Regions from separate parts of the Pseudomonas sessilinigenes genome, predicted to be linked through region 1. Evidence: riboswitches for the same ligand, from Rfam matches in the RefSeq annotation. Region 1 holds a riboswitch; the other holds the start of a gene.
The links. Region 1 has a riboswitch for manganese ahead of C4K39_RS22360 (TMEM165/GDT1 family protein). Riboswitches for the same ligand answer to the same signal wherever they lie in the genome.
Positions count from the first base shown of each region.

Region 1 (14,808 bases):
GGCCAGGATCAGGTACAACCCGCCAAGCCCCTGGCGCGGCTCCACCAGGGCGATCAACGGAATCGCCGTGGCACTGGCGCCGAACGACAAGCAATAGCGCAGGGCGAAGACCCTGGCCTGCCACTGTGGCGCAACAAAGTTGGCCACCATGGCGTCATTGACCGTGACCTGGCCGAACACCACGAACATGAACGCCGCCCCCAGCGCGATCACCGCCCAGCCATCGGCGTGAGCCAACCCAAGCAGCAACGGAGCCTGGAACAGGGTCATGACAATGAACGGCCATTTCAGGCTGAAGCGATGCAACAACCGGCCCATGGTCAATTGCGCCACCGCGCCGAAGGCATAGGCCAGGCTGACCACCACGCCCAGGGTCTGCGCAGACGTGAAGACATCTTGCAGGCGCTCCTGGAACAGTTTCGGGTACGTCATGGTGGTGGCGTTGAACACCACGCCGCCGGTGGCGGTGGCCAGGGCCAGGACAGCGAATACCAGGAACATCGAGATCTGCTGTCCACCCTGCCCTTTCATCGCCCCATGAGGACGCGCGGGGATAGGCTCCTCGCGCACCTGCAAGGCAAAGCCAATGCCCAGCACGATGGCCACGACACCCGGCAGGATAAATGCCGAACGCCAGCCGAAGTGAGCCACCAGGAAACCGGTGAGCAAGGCCGAGAAGGCCACGCCCAGGTTGCCCCACATGCCATTGATGCCGATTTCCTGCCCGCGGTTGCGGGCATAGGCCACCAGCATCGCCGTTCCCACCGGATGATAAATGGCCGCGAATACCCCCATCAGGGTCAAGCCAATCACCAGCATGGTCGGGCTGTCACTCAGCCCGGTGAGGATCGAGGCCCCTCCAATGCCAAAGAAAAACAGCAGCATCATCCGTCGTCGGCTCCAGTGGTCCCCCAACCAACCAGCCGGCAGCGAACAGGCGCCAAAGGCGATGAAACCACCCAGGGACAAGCCGATCAGCGCGGCGTAGTCCATGGCGAAGGCCTGGGTCATGCCCAGTACCGCCGCCGGGAAGATCAGCATGAACATATGGTCGATGACATGGGCGGCATTGACGTAGCGGATGACATTTCGGGCTTGGTTCATGGCGGCACGCTGCAGGTAGTGAAGGTGACGCCTATGCTAGGTTGGCGACAAACAGCATTCTGGACAATAAAGTCATCGGAGCAGACATGTTAATCAGCCACTTCCAGCAGGGCCCGGTCAGCGCCTACTCCCGTGACTATGCCGACGCCGCGCACCAGCCATTGCACTGCCATGACGAGGCCCAGTTCCTCTACGCCGCTTGCGGCACCATGCGCCTGGTGACCGCCCATGGCGCCTGGGTCATCCCGCCGACCCGCGCGGTGTGGATTCCGCCCTTGGTGGAGCATGAGATTTTCATGGCCGGGGAGGTGCGCATGCGGACCCTGTTCATCGCCGCCGAGCGTTGTCCCGCCTCCTTGCAGCAATGCTGCGTGCTGGCGGTCACACCCTTGTTGCGAGAACTGATCCTGCGGGCGGTACAGGGCCCGCAGCAGGCGCAAAATCCGCTGATCCAGCAACTGATGCTCGAGGAAATCGCCAGCCTGGAGAACCTCCCGCTACACGTCCCGATGCCCCAGGACCGGCGCCTGCAAGCCATCTGCCTGGCCCTGCTGCGCACCCCCGACCATTCCTACACCCTGGAAGATTGGGCGCAGCAGGTGGGCGCCAGCTCACGGACCCTGGCGCGGCTGTTCCAGCAGCAGGTACAGATGAATTTCAATGCCTGGCGCCAACAGTTGCGCCTGATGGAAGCCCTGCCACGCCTGCTCGCCGGGGAAAGCGTGCACAGCGTGGCCGACTCACTGGGATATGGCAGTACCCGGGCCTTCAGCGCCATGTTCCAGCGCTTGCTCGGGGATACGCCACGGCACTACGTGGCGTCCCTGAACCAGCTCAGTGCCCTCAATGCATCTCGGTGAAGGCCAGCTTGACGCCGATGGCGATCAGCACCGCGCCCATGGTGCGGTCGAACCAGTGGCCCATGCGGGCAAAACCGGCACGGACCCGCTGCTGGCTGAACAGCATGGCCACCAGGCAGAACCACAGGGCCGTGGCAGCCGCCAGGTAGACCCCATAGCCGGCCTGGATCGCCAGTGGTGTATGAGGGTTGATCACCACGGTGAACAGCGAGAGGAAAAACAGCGTCGCCTTGGGATTCAGGCCATTGGTGACGAAGCCTGAGGTGAAGGCCCCACGGGCCGTGCGCACGCCGGTTTCCTTGTGCAGGTCATCCGCCGCCGGCTTGGCTGGCTGGGCACGCAGGGCCTTGTAGCCGATGTACAGCAGGTAGGCGGCGGCCAGCCATTTCAAGGCGTTGAACAGCACGATGGACTGGGAAACGATCAGGCCGATCCCCAGCAACGAATACCCCACATGCAGGAAGATCGCCGAACCCACTCCCAGGGCGGTCCAGGTACCGGCGCGGCGGCCATGGGTCACGCTCTCACGCACCACCACGGCAAAGTCCGGGCCGGGGCTGGCCACCGCCAGCAGGTGGATGAGGGCAACGGTCAAGAACTCGGTGAGGTACATGCAGGCTCCTGTTATGTCTAATTATTTCATCTGTTAGGCTCGCAGATTACGCCTTGGTTTCCTCGTACGAAAGGTACAGTTCATGACCGACAATCGCCGCGCCGTATTTCTCGATCACCGCTCGCTGGACCTGGGCGACCTGGACCTGGGAGCGCTGCACGACAGTTTCAGCCCCCTGCAATTGCATGCCTACACGCTCCCGGAGCAGGTAGCCGAGCGCTTGCAGGGCGCCCAGGTCGCCATCAGCAACAAGGTCGCCCTCACTGCCCAGACCCTCGCCGCCTGCCCTGACCTGCGGTTGATCCTGGTGACGGCGACAGGCACCAACAATGTCGACCTGGAGGCGGCACGGCGCCAAGGCATCACCGTCAGCAATTGCCAGGGCTATGGCACGCCATCGGTGGCCCAGCACACCCTGATGCTGCTGCTCAACCTGGCGACCCGAGTCGCCGACTATCAACAGGCCGTGGCCGCCGGGCGCTGGCAGCAAGCCAAGCAGTTCTGCCTGCTGGACTTCCCGATCATGGAACTGGCGGGCAAGACCCTGGGCCTGCTGGGCCACGGCGAATTGGGTGGCGCCGTAGCTCGCCTGGCCGAGGCCTTCGGCATGCGGGTGGTCCTGGGACAGATTCCGGGACGCCCGGCCCGCGCCGACCGCCTGCCCCTGGATGAACTGCTGCCCCAGGTGGATGCCCTGACCCTGCACTGCCCGCTGAACGAACACACCCGCCACTTCATCGGCGCCCGGGAACTGGCCCTGCTCAAGCCCGGGGCCCTGGTGGTCAACACCGCCCGAGGCGGGCTGATCGATGAACAGGCCCTGGCCGACGCACTGCGCAGCGGTCACCTGGGAGGAGCCGCTACGGACGTCCTGAGCGTCGAGCCACCGGTCAACGGCAACCCCTTGCTGGAAGCCGATATCCCACGCCTGATCGTCACGCCCCACAATGCCTGGGGCAGCCGCGAGGCACGCCAGCGCATCGTCGGCCAAGTACTGGAAAATGCCCGGGCCTTCTTCAACGGTGAACCGCTGCGGGTCGTGAATTGATAAACTGCGCCACTTTTTGCCCAGGTGCGGACGATGGACATACGCAGTGAAATACTCCTACGCCAGACTGAGTTGTTCCAGGGCTCACTGTTGCTGGCCGGCCTGAGTGCCGATGATCTGCTCGGCCGCCTACCCGCAGCCCGGGGCTGGTGCTGGCATGCCGGTGACCAGGCCGCGCTGCAGGCGCGCTTCCCGGGACGCAGCCACTTCGGCGTGACCGCGCCAGACGACGCGTTCGACAGCGCGGTGCTGTTCCTGCCCAAGTCCAAGGACCTGGCCCAATACCTGCTCAATGCCCTGGCTTCGCGCCTGGCCGGGCGCGAGCTGTACCTGGTTGGGGAAAAACGCAGCGGTGTGGAAAGCGTCGCCAAACAGCTCGCGGCCTTCGGCAAGCCACGCAAGCTCGACAGCGCCCGGCATTGCCAGTTGTGGCAAGTCACGGTCAGCAACGCCCCCGAACCCGTGGCGCTGGAAAGCCTGGCCCAGGAATACCAACTGCCACTGGCCGAGGGCCCGTTGACAGTCATCAGCCTGCCCGGGGTGTTCAGCCACGGGCGCCTGGATCGGGGCACTGCCCTGCTGTTGGAGCACCTGGACCATCTGCCCCCAGGGCACCTGCTGGACTTCGGCTGCGGCGCTGGCGTACTGGGAGCCACGGTCAAGCGCCGCTACCCGGACAACCAGGTGACCCTGCTGGACGTGGACGCCTTCGCCGCCGCCAGCAGTCGCCTGACCCTGGCTGCCAATGGCCTGGAGGCCGAAGTCCTGACCGGTGACGGCATCGATGCTGCCCCCGGGGAGCTGGACGGCATCCTGACCAATCCGCCGTTCCATACCGGGGTCCATACCGACTACCAGGCCACGGAAAATCTGCTGCGAAAAGCCAGGCAACATCTTAGAAAAGGTGGCGAACTTCGAGTAGTTGCCAACAGCTTCCTGCGCTACCAACCACTGATCGAGGAGCATCTGGGACCTTGCGCGATCAAGGCCGAAGGCGATGGTTTCCGCATTTACCGGGCCAAACGCGGCTGAGCGTTTTTTTCGCACACAAGGCTTGCCGAAAGGATTTTGCCTAGGCAGAATCCGCTCCGTCCTAGGGGAGTAGTCTCCCACGAGCGCCACGCTCGTCCGGCATGCGTCAACATACTTGGTCCGAAGACCATGGCGCATGCGACCCAAGAGTCCGCACAGACGGACCGCAGGGTTTGACAAGACCTATGACACGCACACCTTACCCGGGGCGGGAAGGCTGTACGTGTCATAGCCGTGTCGACCCGCCCCTTAGGAAAGCCCTGATGCTGGATTCTCTGCTCGTTCCCACCGCAATCGTTGCCTTGGCCGAAATCGGCGACAAGACGCAACTGCTCGCCTTGATTCTCGCTGCACGCTTTCGCAAACCCTGGCCGATCATCGCCGGCATTGTCGCCGCGACCCTGGCCAACCATGCGGCTGCCGGGGCGGTAGGCGCCTGGTTCGGCAGTTTCTTCTCGGACACGACCCTGCACTGGATTCTTGCGGCCAGCTTCGCTGCCACTGCGCTGTGGACACTGGTGCCGGACAAGATGGACGACGATGAAGCCACTACGGCACGCAAGTTCGGCCCGTTCCTCACCACCCTGATCGCCTTCTTCCTGGCCGAGATCGGCGACAAGACCCAAGTCGCCACGGTCATGCTGGCTGCGCAGTATCCAGAGTTGTGGCTGGTGATCATCGGCACCACCCTGGGCATGCTGATCGCCAACGTGCCGGTGGTACTGGCGGGTAACTTCGCCGCGGACAAACTGCCCCTGACCCTGATCCGTCGCCTGGCGGCGTCGGCGTTCTTCATCCTCGCCGCAGTGGCGGTGTACAAGGCCATGCAGAGCAGCGGCTGGGTATAAATGAAAGCGCCGGCCAGGCAACCCCTGCTTGCAGGAGCGGCCTTGCCGGCGCAGGCGTCATCCAGGATGACGCCGAGGGATCAGGACTTCTTGGCCTGCTGGTACAGCGGCATCACCTTGGGAATCGCCGCCTGCAACGAAGCGATACGGCTGGTGGACGCCGGGTGGGTGCTCATGAATTCCGGTGGCGCAGAACCGCCGGCGGCCTGGCCCATCTTGTTCCACAGGGTAATGGCCGCGTTCGGGTTGTAGCCGGCGCGAGCTGCCAGCTCCAGGCCGATCAGGTCGGCTTCGTTTTCATTCTCGCGACTGTTAGGCAGGGTCATCAGCAGGTTGACGCCGTTGTCACCCAGGGCAACTGCCTGCTGGGAAACCCCGAACAGGGTAGCGATCTGCTTGCCGGCACCCAGCGCGTACTGCTTGGACATCGCCTCGCGACCATGCTCACGCAGGGCGTGGGCGATTTCATGCCCCATCACCGCGGCGATTTCATCGTCGGTCAGCTTCAGCTTCTCGATCAGGCCGGAATAGAAAATGATCTTGCCGCCAGGACCGCAGTTGGCGTTGAGTTCGTCGCTCTTGATCAGGTTGACTTCCCACTTCCACTGCGCGCAATCCGGACGGAAGTTCGGGGCCTGGGCAATCAGGCGGTTGGCGATGACCTGCAGGCGCTTGGCGTTGGCGCTGTTCTTGTCCAGCGCGCCCTGGTTGCTGGCCTCGCTCAGGGTCTCCTGGTACGACTGGGCGTACGACTGGTTGACCTCGGCACTGGACACCATGCTGAACATGGACTGCTTGCGATCCACGCCCACCACGCCGGCGTTGGTGGTGTTGACCGTTTCACAACCACTGAGCAGCACAGCGGCGCCCAGTGCACATACAACCAATGATTTCTTCATGAAAAACGCTCCCTGAAAACATGGCGCGTATCCTAAGGGCGCGTTTGTATCAGCGCCAGATGTAAAACACGCTTTTGGTCGCAATTGAGATACAGCCCGGCACTGCAGAAAAAAGTTCATGCAGGTCCAACGACACGGCAACGTCGAGCTGGCACCTTGCCATTAACGACACGATCAGCTCCCAAACCGTCATTTGTGCAATTGCCGCTAATGGCCAGCAGGGCTGCGGCCGATACAGCACGGCAGACCTCAATTCCTGCGCCCGGAGCCTCTATGAAGTTCAAGTCGATCCAGTTTTCGGTGGCCGCACTGGCCGGAGCCATCGTCCTCAGCGTGGTTGCAGCCCTGGTGCTGTATGCCCTGTTCTCCGGCGCCAGGACTCAGCAAATGGTGCAGGAAAGGACCCAGGCCCAGTTCGAACAAGTCATCGAACAACGCCTGAGTGGCCTGGCGCAGACCCAGGTCAGCCAGATCCAGCGGGAGCTGGAGGCGCCGCTGCTGATTGCCGGGGGCCTGGTGCGCGTTAACGCCCTGATGGGTAGCCGGGATGCCCAGGGCCAGGCGCAATTGAACCTGAGCCGCGAGCAGATGATTGCCCTGATCAAGGAAAACGTCGCCCAGAACCCGAAGATCCTCGGCGCCTATATAGGCTGGGAAGCCAACGCCATCGACCACAACGACGGGGCCTATGTCGGCACCAGCGTGGTCGGCATCGATGCCGCCACCGGTCGCTTCCTGCCCTGGTGGTTCCGCAACCAGGACTCCAGCCTGGGCCTGGACAAGCTGGCTGACGTCAACGATCGAACCGTACTGTCCACCGGGGTGCGGGCCAGCGAGTACTACCTGTGCTCCAAGGAAAGCCTGAAACCCTGCGTGATCGACCCTGCCCCCTACAAGGTCGGCGACAAGGTGGTGATGCTCGCCTCCTTCATCCAGCCCATCCTGCTCGACGGCAAGTTCCAGGGCATCGTCGGCGCCGACCTGTCAGTGAACTTCATCCAGGACATGCTGGTGGCCGCCAACCAGAAGCTCTACAACGGCGCTGGCGAAATGGCCCTGATCGGCGGCAACACCCGCCTGGTGGCCTACACCAAGGACCCAAGCAAGTTCGGCGAAAAAGTCAGCGATGTGCTCACCAGCGACACGGTCACCAAGCTCTCCAGCCTCAAGCGTGGCGAGGTGACCTACAGCGTCGACCAGGCCAACGGCCATATCGCCCTGTACCTGCCCTTCGGCATCGGCCAGACCGATGCGCACTGGACCCTGATGCTGCAACTGCCCCTGGCTGCGGTGATGGCTGACCTGGACAAGCTGCAGGCCGATCTGGCCGAACAGCGCAAGGCAGACACCTTCGGCATGGCGATGGTCGGACTGGTGATCGCCGGGCTCGGCCTGGTGGTGATCTGGTTGGTGGGCCATGGCATTGCCCGACCACTGCGGCAGATGGTGGCGATGCTCGATGACATTGCCCAGGGCGAAGGCGACCTGACTCGCCGACTGAGCAGCGACCGCGCCGATGAACTGGGCTCCATCGCCAAGGGCTTCAACACCTTCCTGGCCAAGCTGCAAGCGATGATCAGCCAAGTGGTGACTTCGGTGCAGAGTGTCAGTGACTCCTCGGAGCACACCGCCGACATCGCCATCCGCACCAACCAGGGCGTACACAAGCAGATGGTGGAGATCGACCAGGTGGCCACTGCCGTGCACGAGATGACCGCGACCGCCCAGGACGTGGCGCGCAACGCGACCCAGGCGGCACAAGCCGCCGGTCACGCCGACCAGGCCGCCAGCCAGGGCATGCAGATCGTGCGCGATACCTCCAGTGCCATCGGCGCCCTGGCCGAGGAAATCGGTCGTGCGGTCACCGTGGTACAGACCCTGGCCAAGGACAGCGAAAACATCAATGCCATCCTCATTGCCATCCGGGGTATTGCCGAGCAGACCAACCTGTTGGCGCTCAACGCCGCGATCGAGGCCGCCCGGGCCGGCGAGCAGGGGCGTGGCTTTGCCGTGGTCGCCGACGAGGTGCGCAACCTGGCGCAGAAGACCCAACAGGCCACCGAGGAAATCCAGTCGATGATCCAGCAGTTACAGCAAGGTACCCGGGAAGTGGTGCGGGTCATGGAGGACAGCCAGCACAAGACCGACCAGAGCGTGGAACATGCGGCCAAGGCAGCCCAGGCCCTGGAGACCATCACCCAGGCCGTTTCGGTGATCAACGACATGAACACCCAGATCGCCAGTGCTGCCGAGGAACAGAGCGCAGTGGCCGAGGACATCAACCGCAACGTGATCAATATCGGCCAGGTCGCCAATGAAGTTGCCGGAGGCGCCGATGAGTCCAGCGCCGCCAGTGCCGGCCTGACCAAGCTGGCCGAGCAGCAGCGACGCCTGATCAATCAATTCAAGGTGTGAGTCATCATGGGCCCGGCTGCTGCCGGGCCCATGACGCTGGAGCGATCAAGCAGGGGTCAGGCACTCGGGGCCATTGAGCTTGGGATCGTTGATCAGGTTGGCCAGCACTCGCTCACGCAGGGCAGCGGGAGGACTGGCCAGCAAGGCGTGCAGGGCATGCAAGGGCGTCTCGGGGTCGAGCCAGGCTTCCTGGCCGGCAGCATCGAGAATCAGCGGGCGGCGCAGAGTGGAAGCCGCCTGGGTCACCACCGCAGTACTCAGCCAGACTTGCTCTTGCACCGGGTAGGCTTCCCAGATCGCGGCAAAGAAAATCGACGAGCCCTCCCCTGGCGTCAGCCAGTAAGGACGCTTGCGGCTGCCACCCCGCCACTCGTAGAAACCATTGGCCGGCAACAGGCAACGGCGCTCGCGAAATGCCTGGCGAAACATCGGCTGCTCGGCCAGGGTCTCCGCCCGGGCATGGGCCGGAGTGCGCGACAGATCGGTCAGCCAGGGTGGCGTCAGCCCCCAGCGGGCGCGGGCCAGGGTACGCTGACCATCCTCAGCACGCTGGATCAGCACCGAGTCATGGGGCGAGATGTTCCACTGGGCCCGCTGATCTGCGGGAAACCCCGGCAAGGCGGCAAACGCGGGATTCCAGCGAAACAGGGCATAACGTCCACACATGGGGTATACGACTCTCAGTAAATCGGGGCACGGCCTAACAGACCAATACCCCGGCAAAACTGTCCGGCTCTTCGCAGGGCAAAGGCAAGGCGGCATTGTACGCAGTGATCAACTCCCGTGCCCGTTGCACCTGGTGATTTTCCACCGACAGCGCCAACAAGCCGAACACCGGCAACTCTCCTACACCCCCCAACAGGTCCCCGCCGTGCAGATGGGCCTCGATACCCTCGCTGGCCAACATGCCCCGGAGCAGCTCACCTTCCATCAGATTCTCCGGCTCATAGATACGCTGCATGGAAACCGTCCCCAGGCTCAGTCGTTTTCAGTGTGCACATCGAGCATCCATTCCTGACCATCGGTCTGCAGCGTGAACACGATGGGCCGGCAGCAAACCGGGCAGTCCTCTATATAGGTCTGGTCGCCGGCTGAGAGATCCAGCACCGCCTCCGCCTGTTCGCCGCAATAAGGACATTGATAATGGTCGGTTTCCAGCATCGCGGTCTCCCGAGTGACTTATGCGTATAATCGCCGGTCTATTTGCAGGGCTTTTTATGCTTGAGCTGAGTTTTCAGACCGTGCCCGGCTTTTTTGATCCAAACCTACTTCTTACCCTAGCCGTTTCTAACAAGAGAGCATGATGGGCGAATTCGATGCCATCCGACCTTACCACGACAGCGAAGTACCAGCGGTGCTGGCTCGGCTGATCAGCGACAAGGCATTCCTAGATATCCTCACCCACTTTCGCTTCCCGCGTTTTGCCAATACGTTCGGCTGGCTGCTCAAACCCCTGATCGCCCACCGCCTGCGCCGTGAGTTCGCCGGCGTCACCTCGGTGGCCACCTTGCAGGACAAGGTCGAGTTCTACGTCGACCACACCATCGAACGCGCCACCGACGGCGTGACCTATACCGGCGTCGAGCAGTTCAAGTCCGGTACGGCCTACCTATTCCTGGCCAATCATCGCGATATAGTCATGGACCCGGCCTTCGTCAATTACGCGGTCTACCATGCCGGCCTGCCGACACCTCGTATCGCGATTGGCGACAACCTGCTGCAAAAGCCGTTCGTCAGCGACCTGATGCGCCTGAACAAGAGCTTCATCGTGCATCGCTCCCTCAGCGGCCGTAGGGAAAAGCTCGCGGCTTACCAATTGCTCTCTGCCTACATCAACCACTCGATCCTCAACGACGGCCAGTCGATCTGGATCGCCCAGGCCGAAGGCCGGGCCAAGGATGGCGACGATCGTACCGAGTCGGCGATCCTCAAGATGTTCCACATGAGCCGCAAGGACGAGCCGTTCGGCGAAGTGATCCAGTCGCTGAACCTGACGCCGGTATCCATCAGCTACGAATATGACCCTTGCGACCAGGCCAAGGCCCGGGAGCTGTACATCCGCGCCACCACCGGCAGCTATACCAAGGCCCCGGGAGAGGACGACGTCAGCATCGCCAAGGGCATCACTGGCTACAAGGGCCGGGTCCACGTGAACTTCGCCGCGCCGATCCGCGCCCTGTTCGAGGACACCAAGCAGTTGGCCATGGAAATGGACCGGCAGATTCTCGGCGGCTACCGGCTGTTCCCGGTGCACTACCTGGCCTACGCCCAGTGGCAGGACGCCGACTCGGCGTTGCAAGTGCCCAACGCCGCCGAGGTGTTCCCGGCCCAGGAGCTGACCAAGGCAAAAGAAGAATGGCAACGCCGGCTCGAAGCCTGCCCGCCAGAGCATCGCCCCTACCTGGTATTGCAATACGCGACCCCGGTACGCAACCAGTACCGGGTCAAGGCAGGCCTGGCACTGCAGTAGTGCCACGGACAAGCACAACGGCGCCTTTAGGCGCCGTTGTTGTATCCGCAAAGACCATCAGAAGTGGGTGCTGACCCAGGACACCAGCAGGGCCAGCGCCAGGCAGGCAAAGCCGAAGCGATAGAAGAAGCGATTGATGCGCAAAGTGGCCGGGTCGAGCATCAGCATGGGCTGGTCCACCGCCCGCTGTTCACTCTGGCTGGCAAGGTTGGCCAGGGCACGCAATTCACGGCGGCGAGTGGCATGCAGCAGCCAACTTCCCGGACAGGCGAACAACAGGGCGAAGAGGTTGATCAGCTTGCCAGGATGGGCGTTGAACGTGGACCAGATCAAATGCAGCGACATCATGAACCTCGGAATGGGACCTGTGTTCGGGCTATCGGGAGCACCCGCGGCGCGGATTCTACTCAATCCCCAAATGCTCCCAAGCGCCTTTCCGACCAATAACGAGGCATCCGTCATTTAATTTAAAACGTCATCTTTTCGTCATCTAAACAAGCCAGTCTGTCGCCCCTCGATGACCCACGGAGCTTGTCATGCTGCACGCAGAAAACCAGGACCGCCTCTACCTGATCGCCCCCAGCGAAGAACAGCAAGCGCTGGTCGGAGCCCTGGCCTTCAATGTCCAGGACCGTCATTGGCTGGTGTATTGCGCCCTGGGCGGACATCAGCACGCGGACCTGCCAGAGACCGACCTGCTGACGGGCGTGAGTGTGCTGGACTTCTACGTCGAAGCCGCGTGAGCGCTGGCACGAATGCCCATGAAAAAGCCCGGCTCCATTGGAGCCGGGCTTTTTCATCGCCTGGGCCAAGGCCGTCAGGCAAGGTCCTTCGATCACAGCGCCAGGGGGCCCATCACTCGCCGAGGATCTGACCGACGGTCGGGTCCTTGAACAGGCGGGTCAAGGCATCGCTGAGCACATCGCCCACCAGCTTGGTATTGGTGTCCTGGTTTGGCGCCATGCCAAAGCGCTGATCCAGGGATGCGCCATAACGGCCGCTGTAGCGGCGGTTGGCGTTCTGGACGTCGGAGCGGAAAGTCGCGCCGATGGTCGCCTCGGTTACGTAAAGGCCTTCTTTGGGCGACTGGTACTTGAGCTCGGCCAGGGTCACGGTCAGTTGGGGAGCATTGCTACCACCAGTGGTAGGCGTGAAGCCCAGCAAACGCACTGCAGCTTCGGCCTGGGCCTGCAACTTCGGCAGAATCTGCGCGCTTTGTACGGTGATGGCACTGGTTTCCGGGTACAGGCCGCCACGGGTCCCCAGGGTTGGCGATGGGCGGCCGTCGACGACTCTCACCACCACTGGCTGGCCACGGCCGACAGGCGCCAGCTGAGAGGTGAGCTTCGGCTCCGGGCTGAGTTGTTGCGGGCTGTGGGCGCAGCCGACCAGCGACAGGCTGGCCACAGTGATCAAACCGAACAACAGGCGTTGCAACATGCTCATCTCTCCAGGAATCAGGCACAAACAGGCCCGCAGTATAGCGGTGCACAACAGCGGCAAACCAGCATCTGGCGGGACTTAAAGCAAGTCTCAGACAGGTTCTGTACAAGGGGGTTCCTGTAACCTAGCGTTAACCGGCATTACATGATGATGTAACTACTAAACGACATTCTTGTCGTCAACGACACACTAGGTGCTTGGCCATGAAACTCCTCCGCTCGCTGTTCGCGCCACGTCAAGCGTTTCGCAACTTCGCGCTGCTGGATTACCAGGGGCGCTGCCAGGCTTTGCGCCAGAGCCGCGTGCCCCCGGTGGGCGATGGCTGGGTGGAAATAGAAGAAATCCGCCTGAACTGGTTACACCAGCCGTTGCCAGCCAGTGCCTACCTCAGCACGCGTGCCACGACAGCCAGGGTGCAACCGATACTGGCCACCTGACCAAAAGCCGAATAAAAGTCGCAAAATAGGGTCATTTCTGCGCATTTCTTCGTTACAATCTCCCCCCGATTATAAGGACGTCTCCTGATCGGGCCTCGCAACACTGCCAACGCATTGCCTTGGCGCCCCATACTGCCCACAGAGAGCCGCCCACACAGATCGAGTGAAGCTGGCGTGCTTGCTGTCCCATCTTGCAAACCTCCACTTTTCACGAATCTGCAGAGCTGCCCTTGCAAGGACACTGAAGTTTTGCCCGTCGTGCCCGCATCCCTTGAATGCAGGCATCACCGCTCGGGCCAGGTGCCAGGCCGAGGCAGCCCTTTTTTGAGGTTCACGTCTTCAAAAGAGCGTGAAAAAACGGGTTTTCACAACTTCACAAGAGTGTGGCGAGCAAATGAATAGTTTTGCGTCTGAACTGGCACCATTGGCCTCTACAACAGCCCGATTACACAGGACCGAGCCCTCCTCAGATACTTGCGCTTGATGCCTGTCCGCTGACGGATTTGGTTGCACTAACGGATGTCTCGACCATAAGTCGAATTGCCCCGAGGCTCCCCAAGATGCGTTCATATGCACCTTGAGGCCCGGTTGGTAGCGTCCGCAGAAGTTGCAAAGAATTGCGAAGACTCGGACATGGCAATCCTGGCCATGGGTAACCTGGGGCACCACGTGAATCGCCCCATCACTCCTGGCAGCCATGCCGTCAATTTGGTGCTGCAGATTTTGGAGACGCGTTAATGGCGCATAACGAAGCAGTAGACGTCGTATTGGTCGGGGCCGGCATCATGAGTGCCACCCTCGCCGTACTGCTCAAAGAGCTCGACCCCGCAATCAAGCTGGAAGTCGTCGAGCTGATGGACTCGGGTGCCGCGGAGAGTTCCAACCCATGGAACAACGCCGGTACCGGTCACGCTGGCCTTTGTGAGCTGAACTACACGCCACAGGCCGCCGATGGCAGCATCGACATCAAGAAAGCCGTGCATATCAACACCCAGTTCGAGGTGTCGAAGCAGTTCTGGTCCTACCTGACCAAACAAGGCACGTTCGGCTCGTCCAAGTCCTTCATCAGCCCGGTGCCACACCTGAGCTTCGTCCAGGGCGACAAGGGCGTTTCCTTCCTCAAGAAGCGCTTTGAAGTGCTGAGCCAGCACCATGCCTTCGCCGACATGGAATACACCGAGGACAAGGCCAAGATGGCCGAGTGGATGCCGCTGATGATGCCGGGCCGCGCCGCGGACGAAACCATCGCCGCCACCCGCGTGACCAACGGTACGGACGTCAACTTCGGCGCCCTGACCAACCAGTTGCTCAAGCACCTGACCAGCGCTCCGGACACCCAGGTCAAGTACTGCAAGCGCGTGACCGGCCTCAAGCGCAACAAGGCCAACGGCTGGACCGTGAGCATCAAGGACGTCAACAGCGGCAACACCCGCGAAGTCGACGCCAAGTTCGTATTCCTCGGCGCCGGTGGCGCGGCACTGCCACTGCTGCAAGCGTCGGGTATCGAGGAAAGCAAGGGCTTCGGTGGTTTCCCGGTCAGTGGCCAATGGCTGCGTTGCGATAACCCGGAAGTGGTCAAGCAGCACCAGGCCAAGGTCTACAGCCAGGCCGCCGTTGGTTCGCCACCGATGTCGGTGCC
Region 1 covers NZ_CP027706.1:4,795,702-4,810,509, reverse strand. The annotation lists gene C4K39_RS22385 (MFS transporter) at 1-1,104, opposite strand, end outside; gene C4K39_RS22380 (AraC family transcriptional regulator) at 1,191-1,964, shown strand; gene C4K39_RS22375 (LysE family translocator) at 1,948-2,577, opposite strand; gene C4K39_RS22370 (2-hydroxyacid dehydrogenase) at 2,660-3,625, shown strand; gene C4K39_RS22365 (methyltransferase) at 3,659-4,657, shown strand; yybP-ykoY riboswitch at 4,709-4,832, shown strand; gene C4K39_RS22360 (TMEM165/GDT1 family protein) at 4,921-5,505, shown strand; gene C4K39_RS22355 (M48 family metallopeptidase) at 5,586-6,404, opposite strand; partial or broken gene C4K39_RS32300 (methyl-accepting chemotaxis protein) at 6,615-7,964, shown strand; gene C4K39_RS32295 (methyl-accepting chemotaxis protein) at 7,977-8,819, shown strand; gene C4K39_RS22345 (SOS response-associated peptidase) at 8,865-9,485, opposite strand; gene C4K39_RS22340 (putative signal transducing protein) at 9,520-9,780, opposite strand; gene C4K39_RS22335 (CPXCG motif-containing cysteine-rich protein) at 9,798-9,980, opposite strand; gene C4K39_RS22330 (1-acyl-sn-glycerol-3-phosphate acyltransferase) at 10,120-11,289, shown strand; gene C4K39_RS22325 (hypothetical protein) at 11,347-11,634, opposite strand; gene C4K39_RS22320 (hypothetical protein) at 11,826-12,032, shown strand; gene C4K39_RS22315 (YajG family lipoprotein) at 12,145-12,729, opposite strand; gene C4K39_RS22310 (hypothetical protein) at 12,936-13,169, shown strand; gene mqo (malate dehydrogenase (quinone)) at 13,907-14,808, shown strand, end outside.

Region 2 (14,808 bases), 2.0 Mb from region 1:
AGGTTTCTTCGCCAGCCGGGGGATTCTTCAGCAGCTCGACCAGGCCTGCAGTTTGTTCGGCGTTTAGCGGCTGGGGAACGATACCCAGTGCTGCGCGCTCTTCGATATGTTTGCGGTAGGCTTCAAGCACAGTTATTACCCTCATCAGTGGTCCCAAATGGGTGTCCGGGACGCTCATCCCGAAATTGCCGTACTCATGCGCTGCGTGGCGTTGTGGGCCACTTAGCCAGAATTACCGACAATTCCTTACAGAAGCTGCTTTCAAAGTTTTACGCCTGCAGAACGGGAGCTGATGAGGGTTGGCGCTGGATTTTTCCCCGCTGGAAAAACCCCTCGCCAACACCGCTCTGAAGGAACGACTGTGCTCGTGACGCTTTGAAAACAGCTTCAAACGGACATTGGCGCCTAAAAAGGCTGGCTGATTCTACGGCAAAAAAAAACTAAACGTAAGTTGGCGGATTAAAGTTTGAGGGGTGATCAATGTTAGACAAAGGGCTAACATTGCGCCCTGTTTTGCTTTTGCGTGTGCTGTCTATCTATGCCCAATCAGACCATCAAGACTCCCTGCGTCGGCCTTTGCTCCACCGTTTATGGCGACCTGGTGTGCCGTGGCTGCAAGCGTTTCCATCATGAAGTGGTCAACTGGAATGGCTACAACGAGGATGAGAAGCGGGCGGTGTGGCTGCGCCTGGAGCAACTCCTGGTGCAGGTGATGGCAGCCAAGCTGGAGGTCTTCGACCCGGCGCGGCTGCGTGGGCAGCTCGAGCAACGCAAGATCCGTTTCGTTCCCCATCAATCCGAATACTGCTGGGCCTACCAGCTGATTGCCCGCGGCGCCCGGGTGATCAACCAGCTCGATGCCTATGGGATGGCGCTGTTGCCGGAGTTTCGCGATTGGGGCCTGCCGGAACTGCGCGATGCGATCGACCGGGAGTTCTTCCTCCTGTCGGAAGCCCATTACCAGCGCTACATCGCTCCGGGCTTCCTCAAGGACGCGCTGGGTTCCTGAGCCTCGGGCCTTGAGGGAGCGAACTCCCTCGCCCGGTCATTCAGGCCCTGGCAGCCAGCTCTTCCAGGTGATCCATGATGTCCGCCGGCTTGAGCACCAGCACGTCGCTGTCCAGGGAGTCGAGCACCACCTCGGCGGTATTGCCGATCAGTGCCCCTGACAGGCCGGTACGGGCCACGGTGCCGATGATGGTCAGTACGGCCTCGAGCTTGTTGGCCATGTGCGGGATCAGCACGTCGGCCGGGCCTTCCTCGATATGCAGGTGGTTATCGTCGATGTCGAACTCGCTCTGGAATGCCTTGCACGCCTCGCGGTAGCGCTTCTCGATGGTCTCCTTGAGCTGGAATACCGGATCGGCCGCCGACAGCATCGGCGATGGATGGGCGCTGATCACGTGCAACTGGGCCTTGGCCAGGCTGGCGATATCGAAGCCATGGTCGACGATGCTCGAATGCAGGATGCGATGCTCGCCGTCCAGGTTGCCCACATCGATCGCCGCCATGACCACGCCACCGGACCAGGGGGTAGCACTCTTGACCAGCAATACCGGGGTTGGGCAGTAGCGCAGCAACTTCCAATCGGCGGGTGTCAGCAAGGCCTTTTTCAACGGGCTGTCCGGCAGGTGCTGCTTGATCACCAGGCCACAGCCTTCGGCCTGCTGCACGTCGATGATGGTTTCATGCAGGCTCTCGTTCCAGGCCTGCTCGGTGGTGACGCTGTAGCCTTCGCCGGTCAGGCTGCTCTTGAGCACGCTGAGCAAGGCCGAATGCTCATGCTTCTTGTCGCAGACCAGCAAGTGCAGGTGCGCCTGGGTGACCCCGGCAATCAGCTTGGCGCGCTTGAGGGCCAGGCTTTCTCCAGGCGTGGGGTCGATGACCACCAGGATACTGCGGATGCTTTGCATGCTCGGGATCTCCAGGAAGGGATGAACGACTACTGTGAATAACTATAGTTGCTGGCACCTTCGAGGGATGTTGATGCATATCAAGCGCCGTCGCTGGTGGTCTGTGGCGTGGCCGGTATAATCGCGCCTTTGGCTGCAAAGCCCTCCTGTCCCGTGAGCCCCATGTTACCGATCACCCCTAGCGCCGCCCGTCACTTGCGGGCCGCAGCGGATTGCCTGGATACCCGCCGATGAACTTCCCGCCGATTGCCGAATTCCTCGGCTGCCAGACTCCCGATGCCTGGGTCCAGGCCGCCCTGGCCGATCAGGAAACCCTGCTGATCGACCACAAGAACTGCGAGTTCAAGGCCGCCAGCACGGCCTTGAGCCTGATTGCCAAGTACCACTCCCATATCGACCTGATCAACATGATGTCGCGCCTGGCGCGTGAAGAACTGGTGCACCACGAGCAGGTCCTGCGCCTGATGAAGAAGCGCAAGGTCGAACTGCGCCAGCTCTCCGCCGGTCGCTATGCCTCGGGCCTGCGCAAGGTGGTGCGCAACCACGAGCCGGTAAAGCTGGTGGACACCCTGGTGGTGGGGGCTTTCATCGAGGCGCGCAGTTGCGAGCGTTTCGAGGCCCTGGTGCCGCACCTGGACGAGGAGCTGGGCAAGTTCTACTTCGGCTTGCTCAAGAGCGAAGCCCGGCACTACCAGGGCTACCTGAAGCTGGCGTATCAGTACGGTGACGCCAAGGACATCGCCCAGGTGATCGACAAGGTGCGAGTCGCCGAGCAGGAACTGATCCAGTCGCCGGACCAGGAGTTCCGTTTCCACAGCGGTGTGCCGGCCTGGTGAGCAATGGCCCCCGGTTTACTGGGGGCAAATTGTAAAAAACTCTTAAAAAGATGAAATCTTGCATGCAACCCTGCAGCTTTTGGATTTTGTGCTGCGCGTTAGCCTTTCTTTAATCCCCTGCCGCTTATACTGCGCGCACTTAAAAATCGTGCGTTCGCAGACTGGTATCTATGGAAAACCTGGGTCTTGGCAAAGTATTGCTGGTGGAAGATGACGAGAAGCTCGCCGGGCTGATCGCCAACTTCCTGTCCCAGCATGGCTTTGAAGTATTGACGGTCCATCGGGGCGATGTAGCCCTGTCGGCTTTTCTCGAATTCAAACCGAAACTGGTGGTACTGGACCTCATGTTGCCGGGCCAGAGTGGCCTGCATGTGTGTCGGGAAATCCGTGCGGTATCGGACACCCCGATCGTGATCCTCACCGCCAAGGAGGATGATCTCGATCACATCCTCGGCCTGGAGTCCGGCGCCGACGACTACGTGATCAAGCCGATCAAGCCGCCGGTGCTGCTGGCCCGCCTGCGGGCCTTGCAGCGACGCCAGGTGCCTGAGCCGGCTGCCCAGCGCGGGGCCCTGGAGTTCGGCGTACTGAACATCGATCGCAGCAGCCGCGAGGTCCGCCTGAGCGGCGAGCCGATCGATCTGACCACCATGGAGTTCGAGCTGCTGTGGCTGCTGGCCAGCGCCGCGGGCAAGACCCTGTCCCGGGACGACATCCTCAACCGCATGCGCGGCATCGAATTCGACGGTCTCAACCGTAGCGTCGATGTCTACATCAGCAAGCTGCGCCACAAGCTCAAGGACAATCCTCGCGAGCCGGCCTGCATCAAGACCGTGTGGGGCAAGGGCTACCTGTTCAATCCGTTCGCCTGGGAGATCTGAATGCTGCGGCTGTTTCTGGGGCTCTACCTGTTCCTGGTCCTGGGTTTCGCCGGGTCGATGGCAGCAGTGCAACACATCTTCCTCAACTACCTGGCGGCCGACCTGATCGAGTCCTACAACCGCGAGGCGGTCCGGGGGCAGGCCTACAGCCTGGGTGAACAGCTAAGACCGCTGGACGAATCCGGACGCCAGCGCCAGCTGGAGGCGCTCAAGCCTCACTATGGGCTGTTGCTGGCGCTGGTGAAGGCCGATCAATTGAACCTGACGCCTCGCGAGCAGGCCCTGCTGGACTCCAGTCAATTGGTGGTGCGCGGCGATGAGTACGACGAGTTCATCTCCAGTATCGACGGCGGTCCGCAGCTATTGAGCATCAAGCTGCCGGAAGAGCAGCCAATGACCCTGCACTACAACATTGCAGGCTATGCCTTGCTGGGCGCGCTGCTGGGTATCGTCCTGTACTTCTGGGTACGGCCGCACTGGCGTGACCTGGAGCGCCTGCGCCTGGCCGCCGAGCGTTTCGGCAGCAACGACCTGGGAACCCGCCTGCACCTTTCGCGCAGTTCCAACATCCGTGACCTGGCCCAGCACTTCAACCGCATGGCCGCACGCATCGAAGGCCTGATCGCCAACCAGCGCGAGCTGACCAATGCCGTGTCCCACGAGTTGCGCACGCCCATTGCCCGGTTGTCCTTCGAACTGGACCAGCTCAAGCAGAACCCGGACCCGCAGGAAAGCCAGGAGCTGATCTGCGACATGTACGCCGACCTGGGCGAGCTGGAGGAAATGGTGTCCGAACTCTTGAGCTACGCCAGCCTGGAGCACGGCGCGGCGACGATCAAGCGCGAACAGATCCAGGCCCAGAGCTGGCTGGATAGCGTGATCGGCAGCGTTGCGCTGGAGGCCGAGGCGGCAGGCGTGCAGTTGCTGATTCGCTCCTGCCAGGTGGAGTACATCAGCATCGAGCCGCGCTTCATGGCCCGGGCCGTGATCAATCTGTTGCGCAATGCCATTCGCTACGCCGAGCGGCGTGTGGAGGTGTCCCTGGTGCGTCTGGAAAACGGCTACGAGGTGCGGGTCAACGATGACGGCCCGGGTGTGCCGGTAGAGGGGCGGGAAAAGATCTTCGAGCCATTCTCCAGGCTCGATGCCAGTCGTGATCGGCGTACCGGTGGTTTCGGCCTGGGCCTGGCCCTGGTGCGCAGGGTCTCGCAATGGCATGGCGGCAAGGTCGAAGTGATGGACTCGGAGTGGGGCGGTGCCTCGTTCCGCATGACCTGGGCCAGCACGGATTGACGCTGCGCCAGGGCCGAGCACAAAAATGACCAAGCCCCTCGCGGGGCCTGGTCTTTAATACCCTACGGCCCGTGATCACGGGCCGTATTTTTTGCGGCCTTAGAAGCTGTACTCGATCTGGGTAGAGAGGACCGTCTGCAGGCGCCGATCGACGAGCGGGCTGTCGGCGGCTTTCTTGCCCAGGTAGTCCATCGACAGCTGGGTGGACAGCTTGGTCTGCTCGTTGAGCGGCAGGCTCCAGGTCAGGTCCGCACCGCTGCTGACCAGGCCGCCCTTGGCGTTATAGGCACCGAAGCGGCTGTTGGCCGCCTGGGTGCTGCTGACGCCGTACCAGGTCTGCATGTAGTCGGCGTTGCCGAACAGGGTGTTGACGCTGGCGTCCAGGCTGCCGTAGCTGCCTTTGTACAGGTTGGTGCCGACGCTCAGTTCCAGCTGGCTGTAGGCCCGGCCGGTATCGCGGTTGCTGTTCTTCTTCACGGCATGGGTCACGGTGGCGCCCAGCTCGAATGGGCCAAGGTCATAGCCCAGGTGAGCGCCGTACTGGGCGCGGGTCTTGATGTCGCCCATGCCCTTCAGGCGCTTGGAGCCCTGGCCCATCCGGTTCTTGTCGTGGCGCGATTCGCTCGGGCCGACCCAGGTACTGAACGACAGGTCGCCCCACTTGTTGCCCCAGCCCAGGCCCTGCTCGGTGTTGAGGAAGATGCCGTAGGGGCTGACGACCTCGGCACCGAGGATCGGCATCACGGCGCGCTGGTCGCTACCGCTGTAGCGTGGAACGCTGGCCACCCCGGCGTTGACGCCGAATTTCCAGTCCTCGGCATGGGCCACGGCAGAAGCCGTGGTCAGGCCCAGGGTGCCGAGCCACAGCGCGGTGGTGGTGCGTTTCAGGGTTTTCATATCGGTTTAGAACCTCAGGTGGTTGGAGTTATAGGTACGTTTGAACGAGTAGCCCAGGACATTGACCCCATTGATCTGGCGTCGCACGGTGTCGCCCAGGCCGGGTCCATGGCCGGCAATCACCGCATGGGCGTTGTCTACCGGGGCCAGGATGTAGTCAGTCAGGGTGCGTCCCTGCTGCAGGCTGCGAATCATCAGGAAACCGTCCTCCAGAGCGATGTCGACGCCGCTCATGGGGGTGTTTGCCTCGTCGTCGTTGAGCGCTGTGTAGGTGCCGACCGTGGCCAGCCAGTTATCGGGCAGGGGCACCGGGTCGATGCGCTCCCCCACGGCCAGCAACTGGCCATGGCTCTTGGCGGTGAACACCCGGTGTCCCTGGACGCTGACGACATCCAGTTGCACCCGACCCAGGTCGCCCAGGTCCTGGAGCCAGAAACCCAGGAGTTTCTTCTGTGCCCGTAGCCAGCCGTGTTCATCACGCAGCAGTTCGAAACGAATGCCGCCCACCTCGCCGAACAAGCGTTGGCCCTGGTCCCTGATGCGCAACACGCCGTAGGCGGTGGCGTAGAACCCGGCCAGTTGCTGGCGGTCCGCCGCCTCGGGTACCCGGCGCCGCGCCGCCAGTTGCCGGGCGGGCTGGTTGACCTGTGCACCTTGTTCGCCGGGCTCCCCATGGGCCTGCAACAGCATCCGCAGGATCTGCGGTACCAAGGGTTGGGCCAGGGCTTCGCCGGTGCCGGAGTTACTCATGACGATGACTGCCAGTTGCTGCTCCGGCAGCACGCTGATCTGGGCATGGAAGTTGTTGCCGCTGCCGCTGTGTTGCCAGGTACGGATACCCGGGCGCACCCACTCGTCGCCACAGGGCGAGAGAAACCAGCCCAAGCCGACCTGACAGTCGAAATCCATGACGTTGCCGGTGTTCTGTACCCGCACCATTTCATTGACGGAGTCCGCCGACAGCAGCTGGCGATGCTGGTATCGACCCTGGGCGAAAAGCATCCGTACGAAACGGCTCAGGTCCCGTGGACTGGTCCACAAGCCACCGGCGGGAACGTCGCGCACTGGCGCATTGACACTGACCGCGCCGTCCTCATAGCCCCGGGTGCGATAGGGCAGGTGGCTACTGTCACCGAGGAAGCTCGACTGGCTCATGCCCAGGGGGCGCAGCAGCCTGGTCTGCAACTGCTGTTCGAAATCCACGCCGCTGCTACGTTCGATGGCCGCTCCCAGCAGGGCGTAACCGAGATTGGAGTAGGCCGTTCGCGTTCCGGGCTGGTTGTTCAGCCAGACCCCGCTGACCTTCTGCGGCAACTCACCGAGGATATGCGGCGTGCGCAGGTCCCGCAGGTATTCGGCGGGCATCCCGGCCTGGTGGCTGAGCAGGCGTCGCAGGGTCACTGCCTGGTCGGCGGCGTTCTGATCGTCATGAAAGCGTGAGCGAACGTAGAACTCCTTGAGTGTGGCCTGCAGGGGCGAGTCCAGTTGCAGGCGGCCTTGCTCCACCAGTTGCATCACCGCCGTGGCGGTCAGCAGTTGCGACAGTGCCCCTGCGCGAAACGCCGTGTTTTCCGTGACCTGCAGGCCACGATTCTTGTCGGCAAGACCAAAGCCCCGGGCCCAGATCAGCTCCTGGCCTTCCACCAGGGCAATGGAGAACCCGGGGACCTGATGCTCGGCCATCTCCCGTGGAATGTGCTGTTTCAAATAGCGAATGATGCTGGCGTAGTCACCGGGTGCAATGGACGGCGGCGATGGCGGCTGACCATTGCAACCCAGGCTACCCAGCAGAATGCCCAGCACTGGCAGGCCGAGAAGTTTGGGGGACATGTAGCAAGCACCCGAGCGCAAATTGGATGGGTGAATGCTAGGGAAGGGCTGGTGGCCAGTCTTTGGCAGCTTTGTCAGGAAACTGTCAAAGAGTGTTAAACCGCTTCTTAACTCGAAGCGTGGTTGGCGCTGGGAAGTCCGGGCAGCAATGAAATTTTCACAAGGGCCAAGTTAAGCTGCGGCCTTCTTTGGGGAGTAACCTGCCACCGCTTGTCGCGGTGGAGCCCGTATCAACACTCTCGGCAACCTGCCGTGGTACGGGCACCGTTTCGGTTGGTGAGACCATCGACAGGCTTGCGCTGAAGTCGGGCGCGTGGGCATGTCGTGGACTCAAGCCCGACCGGAAGACTCAAGATGAATCCTGCCTCGATCATTTTCCTGGCCTTCGCCATGTCCACCGATGCCTTCGCTGCCGCGGTCGGCAAAGGTTCGGCCATGTTCAAGCCCCGCCTGCTCGAAGCCCTGCGCATTGGCCTGATATTCGGTGTCATCGAGGCCATCACCCCCGTGGTGGGCTGGTTTATTGGCCAGGCAGCGGCCCAATGGGCTGCCGCCTGGGACCACTGGATCGCCTTCGGCCTGCTGGTGCTGCTGGGCCTGCACATGATCTACAACGGCCTGCGCCTGGAGGCTGAGGCCGAGCCGGACAAGCCTCGCGAGCATGGCTTCTGGTTGTTGGCGGTCACCGGGTTCGCCACCAGCATCGATGCGCTGGCCGTGGGCGTCGGGCTGGCTTTCGTCAACGTCAATATCTGGATCGCCGCCAGCGCCATTGGCCTGGCCACCATGACCATGGTCACCCTGGGCGTCATGCTCGGCCGCGCCATCGGCACGGTCATGGGGCAGCGTGCCGAGGCATTGGGCGGCCTGGTACTGATCATCGTCGGTTGCGCCATTCTCTATGAGCACTTGTCGGCCATGGCTTGACCCTTTAGTAGCTATAGGGTTTTTACTGGCGATCACCTCAATACGGAGTGATCGAGATGAGCTTTTTCAAACGTTTGCTGATGGGGCACCACGGTTCTGGGCATGGCGGTTCCCGCAGTGGCCATCATGGTTCCGGTTCGCCCCAGGTCGGGGCTGGCAATGCGTGTGGGCAATGCCGCGCGATGAATGCGCCGGGCGCACGCTTTTGCCAGCAATGCGCGGCATCGCTGGGTGCAGCAGGGTGTGGGCAATGTGGTGCGCCGATGCAGGCTGGCGCGCGGTTCTGCGGACAGTGTGGCCGCGCCTCGGGCTGAGGCGCGGCGCGGAGGCTACAGCTCCAGGCTGTGGATCACCTGGGTAGCGTCGTCAGGATCGATGGCGCTGCGCATGCCCAGGAGCTTGGCCAGCCGGCGCATGCCATAGTTGGTGGCCGAATCGACCGAGTACATCTGCTGGAAGCCATTGTGGCGGGCCTCGTCGATCAGGTGCTGCATCAGCAGGCCACCCAGGCCCTTGCCCTGCCATTGATCGGCGATGGTCACGGCGAACTCGCAGCGCCAGGGCTGGTCGTCCACCTGGGCATAGCGACTGATGCCGACTTCGCGCAACTCGCCGTTGTCGTGGACCAGCGCCACGTAGGCCACCCGCTGTGGCGTGCCGACGTCCATCAACTGATCGAGCAATTGGTCGCCCACTTCCTTGACCTCGCCCAGGAAGCGCTGGTGCCGGGTGACGGGGGAGAGGTTTTCGATGAAGGCCTTCTCCCGCTGGCGATCCTGGGGCCGCAACGGGCGAATCAATACATGGCTGCCGTCGCTCAAGGCGTCGATCCAGTACTGGCCTTGCTGCGCCGGGAACGGCGGATGAGGGAGCATATCGAGAGCGCTGCTGGGCATGGTCAAGTCTCCTGGGAGGCAAGGAACGGGCTGCAACCACAGCCCTGATTGCCCTCAGGTTCACCTGTGTGGCGATTGGAGTGCTTGACCGGCATCAATATTCGCAACGGTGCATGGCAACGGCTGATCACCGGTCATGTTCCAGCCAGGACCGAGGCATTGGGCCCGTACCCAAGGTCCGGGCCGGGACCTCAGTTGCTGTAGCTGGCCAGGGCGACTTCGGCGTTCTGCGCCAGCGGCTTGCGGCCACGGGTGCGCCAGTGTTCGATCAGCGCCCGGCCGTGGGCCATCCCGGCCTGCAGGGCGGCATCGGTGCTGAGGTAGTCGTTGCCATAGGGCGGGCAGGCAAAATGCAGGGAAAAGCATGGGTGCTGGCCCTGGCCGGTGAGGCGCCCGACATAGCTGTAGCTGGCGCCGGACTGGTGCGGGTCGAGGCTTGGCGAGCTGGGCTCGCGGATGATCATCACGTAGATGTCATGCTCGAATTGGGTGTCTTGGTACCAACTGCTAGAAGAATCCATGGTCCACCTCCTTGTCCGTCGCTGCCGTTGGGCGGCGGGTTGTGCTGTACGGGTTACTGGCCAGTGCCGAGGGTGTCTGTGGCGTCCAACAGCCCAGGGGGATGGGCGAACAGCTCCATGGACTGGCGTTTTTCCAGGGCCCGTGCGGCCCGTAGTACCAGGTCGTCGCGGCCGAAGCGGGCGACGATCTGCAAACCGATGGGCAGGCCCGCGGCGCTCAGGCCGCAGGGCATGCTCAGCGCCGGCTGGCGGCTGTAGTTGAATGGGAACGTGGTCGGCTGCCACATGCTGCTGGCTTGCTGCGGCCAGTCGGGCGGGCTCTGCAGTTCCACGGCGAATGGCTCGACCACCGCGGTCGGGGTCAGCAGCAGGTCGTAGTCGCAGAGGAAGTCATGCAACTGCTGCGCAACCTGATGCCGTTCCTGCACGGCATTGGCGTAGTCCAGGGCATTGAGCTGGCGGGCCCGCAATTGGGTCTGCTGGAGAAAGTCGCTCATCAGGTGCTGTTGCTCCCCGGGTATCTCCAGGTCCACCGCGCTGGCCGCTTCCACGGGCCAGGAACGCACGAAGCCGGGCGCCGGATTGCCGATGTCCGGCGAGGCCAGCACCAGCGTCGCGCCAGCCTCTTCCAGGCACCGCGCCGCGGCCAGGCAAGCGGCGGCGATCTGCGGGTCGACATAGGCGGCATAACCCAGGTCGGTGCTGAAGGCGATGCGCAAACCCTGGACGCCATCCTCGATCCGTTCCAGGAAGCCCAGGGGGGCATGGGGCCAGGCAAAGGGCTCGCCGGGCTCATAGGCGCTCATGTGCTCCAGCAACAAGGCGATGTCGCGCACATGGCGGGCGATCGGGCCCTCGGCGGACATGCCACCTGGATCGATGGCCGGGCTGGTCGAAACCAGGCCGTGGCTGGGCTTGAGGCCGATCACCCCGCAGAAGCTCGCCGGGGTGCGGATCGAGCCGGCCGCGTCGTTGGCCGTGGCGGCCGGGGCATAACCGGCCGCCACCCCAGCGGTACTGCCACCGCTGCTGCCCGCGGCATGCAGGGCGAGGTTCCACGGATTGCGGGTGACTCCGGTCAGGGGGCTGTCGGTCAGGGGCGTACAAGCCAGTTCCGGCAAGGTGGTCTTGGCGATGAAGATCGCCCCGGCTTCGCGCAGGCGCGCCACCAGGGCGCAGTCGCGCTCCAGGGGCGGGCGATTGGCCAGGGCCCTGGAACCGTTGCGGGTCTGCCAGCCCTGGATGTCATGGTTGTCCTTGACCAGCACCGCGATGCCGTCCAGGCGGCCCATGGGTTGCCCGGCGGCCCAGCGCTCGGCACTGGCCTGGGCGGCCAGCAACGCCGCCGCATCCTGGCGCGCGCACAGTGCGTTGAGCCGTGGCTCATGCTGCTCGATGCGGGCCAGCAGGTCGCGCAACAGGTCCACCGGGGTGAACTGCAAGGTGGCGAAACCGTGCAGCAAGGCCTCGATCGACAGCTGGTGCAGGGGCGGGTGGCTAGGCGTGACTGACGACATGGACAACTCTTCTTTCAAGGGCGCCGGCTGCGCTGGGCACGTCGGCGGCGAAAGCTTGCGGGCCGGTTGTGCACCAGCGCGCAAGGTGTTCGGGGTAAAGGGTTCAGCGTCCGCTGGTGACCTTGATCCAGGTCCGGGTCCGGGTGCGTTCGGCCTTGGCCGGCAGCGGCGCCAGGGGGAACAGGCGGGTCATGGTCTGGGCGTTGGGAAACAGGTCAGGGTTGTCCAGCAGCGATTGCTGGATGAACGCCTTGGAGTCCGTGACGCCGTTGGGGTAGCCGACGAAATTGCTGATGGAGGCGATGACTTGCGGTTCCATCAGGTAGTTGAGAAATGCGTGGGCCGTGTCCACATGCTTGGCGCCGGTAGGGATGGCCACGGTATCGATCCAGGCCAGGGTGCCTTCCTTGGGAATGCGCATCTCGATGTGCACGCCGTTCTTGGCTTCGTTGGCACGGTTGGCCGCCTGCAGGAAACCGCCGGAGTAGCCGACCGCCACGCAGATATTGCCGTTGGCGATATCACCCATCCACTTGGCGCTGTGGAAGTAGCGCACATAGGGGCGCAGCTTGAGCAACAGGGCCTCGGCCTTGCGATAGTCCTCGGGGTTCTGGCTGTTGGAGTCCAGGCCCAGGTAGTGCAGGGCCAGGGGCAGCATCTCGGCGGGCGAGTCGAGGAAGGTCACGCCGCATTGGCTGAGCTTCTTCAGGTTCTCTTCCTTGAACACCAGGTCCCAGCTGTTGACCGGCGCGTCGCTGCCCAGCAGTTCCTGGACCTTGTCGCGGTTGTAGCCGATCAGGTTGGTGCCCCACATGTAGGGGATCACGTAGCGGTTGCCGGGGTCGTTCTGCTCCAGCAACTTCATGACGGTCGGGTCGAGGTTCTTCCAGTTCGGCAGCTGGCTGCGGTCCAGGGGCTGGAAGGCACCGGCGTTGATCTGCTTGCTGACGAAACCGCTGGAGGGCACCACCACGTCGTAGCCACTGTTGCCGGTGAACAGCTTGGCTTCCAGCACTTCATTGCTTTCGAAGATGTCGTACTTGACCTTGATCCCGCTGCTGGCCTGGAAATCCTTGATGGTGTTGGGGGCGATGTATTCCGACCAGTTGAAGATGTTCACCGTCCGTTCAGGGGCGGCCATCGCGCTGGAAGAGCAGGTCAGGGCCAGGCTCAGGGCCAGGCTGGTGAGGGCGGTATGCAGCGATTTCATGCGACGACTCCATGTCTTGAAGAAAGCGAAACGTTCCGGACGTCATTTTTCGCCGGAAGCGTTGCTCAGAGAATGTTGGTAACGGTCAATAGGGGATATTTGACGTCATTCTTGCGAACGGTCCGAAAGTGGACCGAGCTGACCGGCCAGTTGCCGGAACCGTCCTGGAGCGACACCGCTCCAGCGCTGGAAGGCATGGCGGAAACTCGCGGTCTCCTTGAACCCCAGGGCTTCGGCGATGCGATACACCGGCAGGCTGTGCTGTTCCAGCAACTGGCGGGCCCGGGTATAGCGCAGCTCGTCCAGCAATTGCTGGTAGCTGGTGTCCTGCGCCCGCAGGCGCCGGCGCAGGGTGCTGGGGGAGCAGTGCACCTGGCGCGCCAGGCTGTCGAAGTCCGGCACGGCGTGCAGCTGTTCGTTGAGGATGCGCCGCACCTGGTCGATCCAGGTCGGACGGGCGCTGAGCTCCTCGTTCAGGCGGATGCAGCGTTGCAGCATGTCGTTCTGGGTCACCAGGTCCGCCAGGGGCAGGCGCCGGTCCAGCCACTCCGGGTCGAAACCGATGGCGTTGCGCCCGGCATTGAACTGCACCGGGCAATTGAAGGCTTGCTCGTAGCTGTCCAGGTAGGGCTGCGGCCCGTGCTTGAGGTGCACCTCGCGCAGTGGCAGCGAACAGCCCAGCAGGTCCTGGCAGGTGACCCGGTAGGACGACATGCAGAAATCGGTGTTGAACACTTCCAGCTCGCTCTCGCTGTACTGGTCGGCGGTGAGCCAGGCCAGGCCATCGCGCAGTTCCAGGTCGAGGTGGAAGAAGGTGCCCAGCAACAGCGGGTAGCGCAGCGCCAGGGACCAGCCCTCGCGCAGGGTGGCGCTGGTCAGCAGGGTCAGGCCGAACATGCCGTAGGCGCAGATGTGCAGGTTGCGTCCAAGCACCAGTCCCAGGTCCTGGCGAAAGGCCACGGCATTGCTGAATACGCGCATTTCCTGGCTGATATTGATCAGGCTGTTGGGCAGTTCCAGGTCCGCCAGCTGGATGCCGCTACCTTCGAGCAACACCTGGGTCGGGACGTCGCTGTCGCGAAAGGCGTCCAGTACTGCTTGGGTGGTGTGCAGGGTGGTCAGGCGAAGGGCAGCCATCGGCAATCTCGAAGCAGGAATCGGAAAGGCGTGACTTTAGGGGTTACGCGCCGGCGGTTCAATCGACGGTGCGACGTTCCACGACAGATACCGGCAAGTTCTCCTCCGGATCGCTGCCAGAGCCTGGCAGGTGCCTGCCGGTTCAGCGATTCACGGAGTGGCGCCAGGCCTTATAGAGCCTGGGCAGGCAGCGGGCGCAAGGCCGGTAGCCGGCGGCGAGCGCCGTGGCCTCGTCGAGGAAGAACACCCGGTGGCGTACGTAGCCGCCACGGGCGATGGCGGCCAGGGCACAGGGGCAGTCCAGGCGGCCATAGATGCGGCTGCGCCGATGACCGCCCAGGGTCCCGGGGCAGGGGCTGGACCAGGGCTGGCCGTGGCGGTCCAGCAGGGTCCAGTGCCGCACTGCCGGGTCGCTCATGACACCGGTACCCGCCACAGGTACCAGGCGGCGGTGGTGCGCCAGGGACTCCAGGCCTGGCCCAGTTCACGCATCTGGCGCGGGCTGGGCTGGTGTTCCAGGCCCTTGAGGCGCCGGTAACCCTCGCGCACGCCGAAGTCGTCCACCGGCAGCACATCTGCGCGCTCCAGGCTGTAGATCAACAGCATTTCCACGGTCCAGCGCCCGATCCCGGGCAATTGCGTCAGCCGTTCGATCAGGTGTTGGTCGTCCAGCTCCCGTGCGGCGTCCGCCGACGGCACCAGGCCGTCCAGGGTGGCCTGGGCGATGCCGTGCAGGGTGGCCGCCTTGCGCGCGGAAAAACCGCAGCCACGCAGCTGTTCAGTGCTGCTTGCGCAGAGCTGCCTGGGGCTGGGAAAGTCCTGGCCGGGAAACAGCGCCCGCAGCCGGGCGAGGATCGCGTCGCCGGCCTTGGCATGCAATTGCTGGTAGGCCACCGCGCGCACCAGCGCCTGGTAGGGCTCGCGTTCCGGCCGGGGCTGGTGCAGGCAGG
Region 2 covers NZ_CP027706.1:2,784,604-2,799,411, forward strand. The annotation lists gene acnB (bifunctional aconitate hydratase 2/2-methylisocitrate dehydratase) at 1-130, opposite strand, end outside; gene C4K39_RS13080 (DUF1289 domain-containing protein) at 539-1,009, shown strand; gene C4K39_RS13085 (universal stress protein) at 1,050-1,913, opposite strand; gene C4K39_RS13090 (MiaE family protein) at 2,144-2,749, shown strand; gene C4K39_RS13095 (winged helix-turn-helix domain-containing protein) at 2,920-3,630, shown strand; gene C4K39_RS13100 (ATP-binding protein) at 3,688-4,923, shown strand; gene C4K39_RS13105 (MipA/OmpV family protein) at 5,023-5,820, opposite strand; gene C4K39_RS13110 (serine hydrolase domain-containing protein) at 5,827-7,650, opposite strand; yybP-ykoY riboswitch at 7,829-7,994, shown strand; gene C4K39_RS13115 (manganese efflux pump MntP) at 8,005-8,577, shown strand; gene C4K39_RS31970 (double zinc ribbon domain-containing protein) at 8,658-8,891, shown strand; gene C4K39_RS13125 (GNAT family N-acetyltransferase) at 8,907-9,473, opposite strand; gene C4K39_RS13130 (hypothetical protein) at 9,665-9,994, opposite strand; gene C4K39_RS13135 (amidase) at 10,048-11,511, opposite strand; gene C4K39_RS13140 (polyamine ABC transporter substrate-binding protein) at 11,615-12,721, opposite strand; gene C4K39_RS13145 (AraC family transcriptional regulator) at 12,827-13,858, opposite strand; gene C4K39_RS13150 (Ada metal-binding domain-containing protein) at 14,001-14,276, opposite strand; gene C4K39_RS13155 (DNA-3-methyladenine glycosylase family protein) at 14,273-14,808, opposite strand, start outside.
Region 2: linked by a shared signal. The riboswitch ahead of C4K39_RS13115 (manganese efflux pump MntP) and the one ahead of C4K39_RS22360 (TMEM165/GDT1 family protein) in region 1 are both predicted to bind manganese.